One region of the Geodermatophilus sp. SYSU D01176 genome, then DNA from elsewhere that is predicted to be linked to it. Evidence: riboswitches for the same ligand, from Rfam matches in the RefSeq annotation. Region 1 holds a riboswitch; the other holds the start of a gene.
The links. Region 1 has a riboswitch for cyclic di-AMP ahead of ACI78Z_RS06645 (transglycosylase family protein). Riboswitches for the same ligand answer to the same signal wherever they lie in the genome.
Positions count from the first base shown of each region.

Region 1 (4,204 bases):
GGAAGGCGATCACCTGGCCGGTGTGTTCGTGGTCGGTCGTGTTCGGCACACCGAGGTTGCGCAGCTCGACCTGCCGGCCGGCGGCGGGTGCGAAGTCGACCAGGACGTCGTAGCGCTCGGACATGCCCAGCTTGAGCCGATCGACGTCGACCGGGCGACGAGTCAGACCGCCGTCGGTGGCGACCACCTTCATCGGCAGGCCGCCGGTCAGCTGGAGGAGGTAGCCGCGGGCGACCGAGGCGTTGAGCAGACGGAACCGGTAGGTACGCGGCCGGACGGGCACCTCCGGCCAGGGCACCCCGTTGACCAGGATGACGTCGCCCATGGCCCCCGAGGTGCTGTGCTGGTCCATGAGCAGCTGGCCGTCGGCGCGAGAGGCCGCGTCGCTGATCACCAGGGGCACGTCGAACTCGTCGTCCACAGGGAGACCCAAGGTCGGTTCCCCTGCCAGGGGCAGCACGTGGTACTGGGCGGCCAGCCCGGTGTAGATGTTCGGGGCGGTGTGGTGTGCAGCGTGGTCGTGGTACCAGAGGGTCCGCGCGTCCTCCTGGTTGTCGTACTCGTAGTCCTTGAAGAAGCCCGGCCGGCTCGTGTCGTTGGCATAGCCGTCGAACGGGGGCAGCGATGGCGACCCGTGCAGGTGCGTGGAGGTGGCGAACTCGTACCCGAAGAGCGGGTGGTGGGCGGGCAGCCGGTTGACCTGACGGACGGTGACCGGCTGGTTGCGCTTGACCTTGATCGTCGGTCCGGGATACGAGCCGTTGTAGACCCACATCGTCGTCTCCGGTGCCGGCGGCGGCAGCAGCCTCACCGACGCAGGGCCCTGCACGACCTGCACCACCGGGCGGCTGCCGGGAGCGTCGGGCAGCCGCAGCACCGGCGGCTGCACGAACCTGTCGTAGGGCGTGTAGGGCCGCGGCAGGTGGTCCGCGGTCAGTTCCGATGCCCGAGCAGGGCTCGCCGAGCCGGCGGCGGGAAGGGCCAGGGTCGCCGCACCCCACACCGTCCCCTTGAGCACGTCACGGCGCGTGAGAGGGCGGTGCTCCATGAGCGGGTCCCTGGTCTGTGTCGTGCCGGCCCCCGGCCCCGGCCCGGCGCCGGCAACCCCCCCCCAACCCCAAAACAAGCCACCCCCCCCCCCGCCCCCCGCGGCGCCCGCCCCCCCCCCCCCCCCCCCCCCCCCCCCCCCCCCCCCCCCCCCCCCCCCCCCCCCCCCCCCCCACTACTCCCAGTGATCGCCAATCGATGACCCGGCCCGGGGCGGCTGGCGTCGGAGCCGCCTCGGTGGGGCCGACGCCAGCCTCCTCGACCTGGGGTCCCTGCTCGACACCGGGACCGGCGGGGAGTGTCTGCTCGACGGGGAGCCGACCGACGGGCTGCGTGCCGTCACGGGACCCGGCGGCGCGGCGAGGTGTCCGGCTCCGCCTTCGAGCAAGGAGTCCGTCCAGTGGCCAGCCGGTGGACGCCGGAGGCTCAGAACCCGTCGCCGGGTCCTGGGCCTCTGGCGTTCGACGTGCCTGGCTCCCGGCGGCCGGGGGAGCGCGTCCCCCGGCCGCCGGCAGAACTCACGGCAGCTGCAGCACCTCGCCGACCGCGATCCGGTTCGGGTCGCTCAGCTGGTCGTCGTTGGCGGCGTACAGCGCCTGCCAGCCACCCGCCACGCCCTGCTCCGAGGCGATGCGGCCCAGCGTGTCACCGGCCTGCACCGTGTAGGTCGCCCCGCCGGCAGCCGCCGGTGCGGGGGCGGCCGCCAGGGCCGGCGCGGCCGGAGCCGCGCCCGCCTCGGGGGCTGAGGGGTCGAGGGCCTTGCCGCAGGTCGGCCAGGCGCCCGGGCCCTGCCCGTCGAGCGTGCGCTCGGCGACGGCGATCTGCTGGTCCTTGGTGGCCAGGTCGGCACGCGGGGCGTACTCCGTGCCGCCGTACGCGGCCCAGGTGCTCTGGCTGAACTGCAGGCCGCCGTAGTAGCCGTTGCCGGTGTTGATGGCCCAGTTGCCACTGGACTCGCACTGCGCGACGGCGTCCCAGTCGTTCGGGGCGGCCGCCGAGGCCGGTGCGGCGAGGACGCCGAGGGACACGGCGGCGGCGCCGCCGAGCACCACGGCGCCACGGCGCAGGGCGCGTGCGGGCATGCGGGAAGACGAGGACGAACGCATGGGGGAGCTCCCGATCCGCCGCCTGCGAGGTGAGCTGTCGGGTTCGGAGCGATCGGTGCCCCGGCCGTGCGCACACGGCTTCACCCCGAGGTGCCCGGCCGGACCGGCCGCGCACCGAGATGGGTCCCCCACCCCCGTCCTGGCTGTGCAGGAGGTACGGCAGCCGACGGACGGGGTTCGGCGGATCGGCTCCGGCACCCGGTCCCTGATGGGGGATGCCGGGACAACGTAACGGTCAGGTCACGGACCTTCACCCGGTGCCCCAGGAGCATCGCGGGTGACCCGGCCGGTCGTCGGGACCGCTGTCGGACGGATCGCCTGGTCACGTCCCCGCCAGCACGCGCGCACCCGCGGGGACGTGAACTGCATCTCAGTCGGCCCCGTCCCAGTCCCACCGTGAGCCTGCGAAGGGTGGGGCGAGGCCCCGTCCAGGGCACCCCCTGAGCTTGCGAAGGGTGGCTAGGACGGGGTCCTTCTACCTCTTTCGGTCGCGGACCAGCAGGGCGACCGGCAGCCGCTCGAGCAGTGCGGCCACCGGGAGGCCGCCGGCGTCGGAGACGAAGCGTCCGCCGGTGAGCAGGTCCCGCCAGGCGCCGGTCGGCAGCTGCAGCGCGGTGTCGCCCCAGCCGGCGATCGACAGCCCCACCGGCAGCCGGGTCGCCACGGACACCACGCCACCCCGGTCGAAGGCGACCAGATGGTCCGCGGCGAGCCCGGTCGCCGTCACCGGTGCGTACCCGCCGAACCACTCCGGGTGCTCCCGCCGGGCGCGCAGCACGCGGGAGACGACGAGCAGCTTGGCCGCGCCCGCGTCGTCCACCGGCGGCACCCAGCCCTCGTCCAGCCGCGCCAGCAGTCGGCGGCGCTGCTCGTAGTCGACCGGACGGCGGTTGTCGGGGTCGACCAGGGAGAGGTCCCACAGCTCGGTGCCCTGGTACACGTCAGGGACCCCGGGCATCGTCAGCTGCAGCAGCTTCTGCGCCAGCGAGTTGGACCGGCCGAACGGCGCGATGCGGGCGACGAACCGCTCGATCTCGGCGTTCGTCCGCTCGTCGTCGTAGGCGGCGTCGACCATCTCGTGCAGCGCCGACTCGAACTCCTCGTCGACGTCGGTCCACGTCGTCGAGGTCCCCGCCTCGCGCGCCGCCTTCTCCGCGTAGGCGTGCGCCCGCTCCCGCGACAGCGGCCACGCGCCGACCAGGTTCTGCCACACCAGGTGCGCGAGCGGACGGTCGGGCATCGGGTGGCGCGTCACCAGCCCGCGGACCAGGTCGGCCCACTCCGCGCCGAGCTCGGCCAGCACGGCCAGCCGGGCGCGGGTGTCCTCGCTGCGCTTGGTGTCGTGGGTCGACAGCGTGGTCATCGACGCGGGCCTGCGTTCGGCGCGCCGCTGCTGCGCCTCGTGGAACTCCTGCACCGTGCTGCCGAACCGGGCCGGGTCGCCGCCCACCTCGTTGAGCACCACGAAGCGCGCCCACCGGTAGTAGGCGCTGTCCTCCACGCCCTTGGCCATGACCGGGCCGCTGGTCTGCTCGAACCGGGTCGCCGCCTCGGTCCCGGCCTGGGACAGCACCGGGTGCAGGGCGTCCAGTGCCGCGCTGAGGTCGGGACGGCGTTCCCGCACGTCGGCCACGGTGGCGTCCAGGTGCTCGCGGCCGTCGGGCAGGTAGGTGCGGTAGACCGGGAAGCTCGCCAGCAGCTCGGCCAGCGCCTCAGTCTGCTGCGCGCGGTCGATGCCGGACAGCTCGCCGATCACCCGCACCAGCCGGGCCACCTCCGAGCCGAGGATCCCGTCGGTCACCTCGCGCTTGCAGCCGTGCACCAGCTGCGCGTAGTCGACCGGGGCTCCGGAGAGCTCGGTGTCCAGCGCGCTCAGCACCGCCTCGCCCGCCGGGTCGACCAGCACGTCGTCGACCTCGGCGAGCGCGTCGTAGCCCGTCGTCCCGGCGGCCGCCCAGCTCTCCGGCAGGTCCTCGCCCGGCTCGAGGATCTTCTCCACCACGGTCCACCGGCCGCCGGTGGCCTCGGCCAGCCGGTCGAGGTAGCCCTTG
Region 1 is NZ_JBJGYN010000008.1:11,716-15,919, forward strand. It holds gene ACI78Z_RS06640 (multicopper oxidase family protein) at 1-1,048, opposite strand, end outside; gene ACI78Z_RS06645 (transglycosylase family protein) at 1,566-2,129, opposite strand; cyclic di-AMP (ydaO/yuaA leader) riboswitch at 2,158-2,325, opposite strand; gene treY (malto-oligosyltrehalose synthase) at 2,629-4,204, opposite strand, start outside.

Region 2 (4,204 bases), on a different contig from region 1:
GGTGCTGCGCGACCCGGCGGCGAGCCTGCCCGACGGGCTGGTGCCGGTGCCGGCGGCCGGCGGTGGCGTGCAGGCCGGGGCGGCCCAGCTGCCCGGCGCACCGGATCCCCTGGTCGTCCCCTCGGCCGAGGCGGTCGCCGCGGTCAGCGCCGCAGTGGACACGCTGGACCTGCCCTACGTCCCCGGCGCGGCGGGGCCGGACGCGTGGTCCTGCGGATCGCTGGTGCACGCCGTCTACGCCTCGGTGGGGATCGACCTCCCGGACGACCAGGCGGGACTCCACGCGGTGACCACGCCGGTCGACCCGGCCGACGTCCTCCCGGGGGACCTGGTCTTCCTCGGTGCCGGGCGATCCGGTCCGGGCAACGTGGGCATCGCCCTCGACGGGCGGACGGTGCTGGCGGCCGACGCCCGCGCCGGTGCCGTGGTGGTCGGCCGTCCGGCGGCCGACCGGGTGCTGGGCGCCGGGCGGCCCGGCCTCGGGCCACGCGCGGCCGTCCCCGCGACCGGACCGTCCGGCGGGGCGCTGCCCGTCGAGTGCGGCGACGTGCGGTACCCGCCCGAGACCTCCGGAGGGCGGGCGTGGGGCGGTTTCCCGAACGGGCTGATCCCGCCCAGCGCGATGTGCCCGCTGGGGGTCGCCGGCCACCTGCTGCGCTGCGACGCGGCGGCGGCCTACCGGGGGATGAGCAGCGCCTTCGCCGGTGCCTTCGGGACACCGCTGTGCCTCACCGACTCCTACCGGAGCTACGCCGGCCAGGTGCGGCTGTACGGCGAGAAGCCGGCGCTCGCGGCGGTGCCGGGCACCAGCGACCACGGCTGGGGCCTGGCCGTCGACCTGTGCGGTGGCGTCGAGCGGTTCGGGACGGTGGAGTACGCCTGGATGGTGGCCAACGCCGGCCGCTTCGGCTTCCTGCACCCGCGCTGGGCCGATCCCGGCAACGGCCGCGAGGAGCCCTGGCACTGGGAGTACGCCGGCGGCTGAGCCGGAACTGTCGGTGCCCGCTCCTAGCGTCCTGCCCGGATCGACCGGGGCCTCGGACGGCCTTGCGCGACCAGGGTCGGCCGGCTGAGGAGGAGACCGTGCACATCGACTGCGACACCTGCACCGCCCGCGGCACCGGCTGCGGGGACTGCGTCGTCACCGTGCTGCTGGGAGCGCCGCCGGGCCGGCGCGGGACCGACCCCACCGTGGTGCCGATCACCGGCCGGCGGGACGACGGGCGCACCGCGGAGGACGTCGTCGTGCTGCCGCCGGGGGTGGTCGTGGAGTTCGACGAGGTCGAGCGCCGCGCCGTCCGGGTGCTGGCCGACGCCGGTCTGGTGCCGCCGCTGCGCCACGAGCACCCCACCCGGCCCGCCCCCGTCCGGCGGGCCGCGCCTCAAAGGCGAACCCGCGGACAGGGCACCGGGCGGCGCACCGGCTGATCCAGGGCGCCGCTCCGTCTGTCGCCCGCACGGGTGACCGGCCGCGTGGCGAGCCGGCGACGCGGCGCTGACCTCACGGTTCACCGTGCCCCCGTTCGCCACTCCTCGCACGGCCCCCGTACGGTGACGCGGTCCGGCCGGGTGGTCGTCACCACCATCCGGTGACCTCGGCCGGTCACCGCCGAATCGCCCGACGCGCCGCACCGGCGCCGAGGGGGAACCAGGGACCCACCGCAGCACTGGGGTGAGTTCTCCCGCGCGCCGCTCCGCCGGGGCGCGGGGATAGGGCGCCTTCTTCCCAGCCCCAACCCGTCAGCCAACTCGGTAGGCGGTCGCTGGGGAAGAACGGAGAGCCGCCGCCCGTGGCGACCCCCGCCCTGCCCTGGGGCATGCCGTCGATCAGTTCCAGCCCACCCCTCGGCCGCGTTCCGCCGCGCCACCCCGTCCCGCGACACCCCGTCCCGCGCCACCCCGTCCCGCGGCATCGTCCGCGGACTCGTACGGGCAGCACCGCCACCCTCGCCCTGACGCTGGTCCCAGGGACCGCCGCCGCGGACCCGGAGGAGACCACCAGCGCCGCGCGGGCCGCTGAGCGGGCCGCCCGGGCCGCCCACGAGCTCGAGGTCGTCACCGAGCAGGTGAACGAGGCCCGCGAGACCCTCGCGCAGCAGCAGGCCGCCGACCATGCGGCCGCCGGGGCCCAGGCGCAGCTCGACGCGCTCGACGGCCACATCCGCCAGGTCGCCCGCGCGGCCTTCACCTCCACCTCCGGCGACGGCATGGCCGAGCTGGACCTGCTGATGACCAGCGGGTCGGCCGAGGAGTTCGTCTCCCGGCTGGCCACCCTCGACGCGATCGCCGGGCACACCACCGAGGTGCTCCACGAGGTGGCCGACTCCGCCGCCGCCCGGCGCACGCTGGACGACGTCACCGCCCGCCAGGCCCGGCTCGAGGCGGACATCGCCGACTACCAGGCGCAGTACGATGCGCTGTCGGCGCCGCAGCAGCAGGAGGTCGTGGCCGCGCACGCCGGGCAGCCGGTGACCGCCGCGCCCGCGGCCGCGGCCAGCGGCGTCGCGCAGGCCGCCGTCGACACCGCGCTGGCCCAGGTCGGTGACGTCCACGTGTGGGGTGCCGGCGGGCCGGATGCCTTGGACTGCTCCGGGCCGACCCAGTACGCGTACGCCGCGGCCGGCATCAGCCTGCCGCACTCGTCGCGGATGCAGGCGACGATGGGCACCGCGGTGTCCCGGGCCGACCTGCAGCCGGGCGACCTGGTCTTCTACTACAGCCCGGTCGGCCACGTGTCGATGTACATCGGCAACGGCCAGCTGGTGCACGCCTCCACCCTCGCGCGGCCGGTGGAGGTGGTGAGCGTGGACTCGATGGGCGGCATCGTCGCCATGCGCCGCATGGCCTGACAGCGGTTCGCGGGTTGGTCGGAGGGTGGGTCAACTGGTGAGATCGGCGATCTCTCACGCGTCGAGGCCGGTGACCGTACGAGACCGCCGATCTCGCCGCCGCGACGGCACGAACCGTCAACCGATCAGCACACCGCTGTGAGGCGATGACATCGTCGGCCCACCGGCCGACCCCGCCGTGCCGCTGCGATCGGGGACCGCACCGTGGCCAGGCGCCGTCCCCGGCCGCCGTGGAGCCGCTGCCCGTGTCCCGGTCGGTGGAAGGACCCCCTCCTCCCCACCCCTCGCCCGCTCGGGGCGGTGCCCTGGAGGGGGCCTGCGGGCTCCGCGACCGGTCCAGCGCCGCTGGGTGCCGGCCTCGGCCGCTGCGGTGCCCGACCTAGGATCGGCCGGGTGAGCGAGGCGGGCGGGACGAGCTCCCGCCGGGCCGCGCTGCTGGTCGCGGTCGTGCTGGGCGCCGCCCTCGCCGTCGTCCTCGTCGTGGTCCCGCCGTGGACGGTGCTGACCGAGCCGGCGGGCGGGCGCACCCCGGTCGACCCGTCCTCGGTCCTCCCGCCGGACCGGCTGGCCCGCGCCGAGGCCTTCGCCGCGGCGCTGCGCCCGGCGTCGCTGACCTCGCTGGTGCTGGGCCTGGCCGTCTCCGCGGCGCTGGGGCTGACGCCGCTCGGCGCGCGGCTGGTGCGCGCCGTCGCGAGACCGTTGGGCGGCGGCCGGCTCGCCCAGGTGCTGCTCGGCACGGCCGTCGTGGTCGGGGTGGGCCGGCTGGCCACCCTCCCGGTCTCGGCGTACGCGGAGGTCGTCCGGCACCGGTACGGCCTGTCCACCCGCGGGTGGGGGCTGTGGCTGCGCGACGTCACCGTCTCGACCGCCATCGGTGCCGCGCTCACGGCCCTGGCGTTGATGAGCTTCCTGTGGCTGGTCCGCCGGGCGCCGCGCACCTGGTGGGCGTGGGGGACCGCCGTGGCCGCGGGCTTCGTCGTCGTGGGCTCGTTCCTCTCCCCGGTGGTGATCGAGCCGGCGTTCAACCGCTTCGAGCCGCTGCCGGCCGGGGAGCTGCGCACCCGGCTGCTCGACCTGGCGGAGGAGAACGGCACCCCCGTGCAGGACGTGCTGGTGTCCGACGCCTCCCGGCGGACGACGGGGCTGAACGCCTACGTCTCCGGGTTCGGCTCGACCCGCCGCGTCGTCCTCTACGACACGACCCTGGAGCAGCTCCCCGAGGACGCCGTCGTCTCGATCGTGGCGCACGAGCTCGGCCACGTCGTCCACCGCGACGTCCTCACCGGCACGCTCGTCGGTGCGCTGGGTGCCGCGGGCGCCGTGGCGCTGTGCGGGTGGCTGCTGTCCTGGACACC
Region 2 is NZ_JBJGYN010000002.1:9,402-13,605, forward strand. It holds gene ACI78Z_RS01640 (D-alanyl-D-alanine carboxypeptidase family protein) at 1-985, shown strand, start outside; gene ACI78Z_RS01645 (hypothetical protein) at 1,084-1,428, shown strand; cyclic di-AMP (ydaO/yuaA leader) riboswitch at 1,626-1,774, shown strand; gene ACI78Z_RS01650 (C40 family peptidase) at 1,791-2,849, shown strand; gene ACI78Z_RS01655 (M48 family metallopeptidase) at 3,243-4,204, shown strand, end outside.
Region 2: it holds a riboswitch for cyclic di-AMP, as region 1 does, so the genes downstream of both, ACI78Z_RS01650 (C40 family peptidase) here and ACI78Z_RS06645 (transglycosylase family protein) in region 1, are expected to answer to the same signal.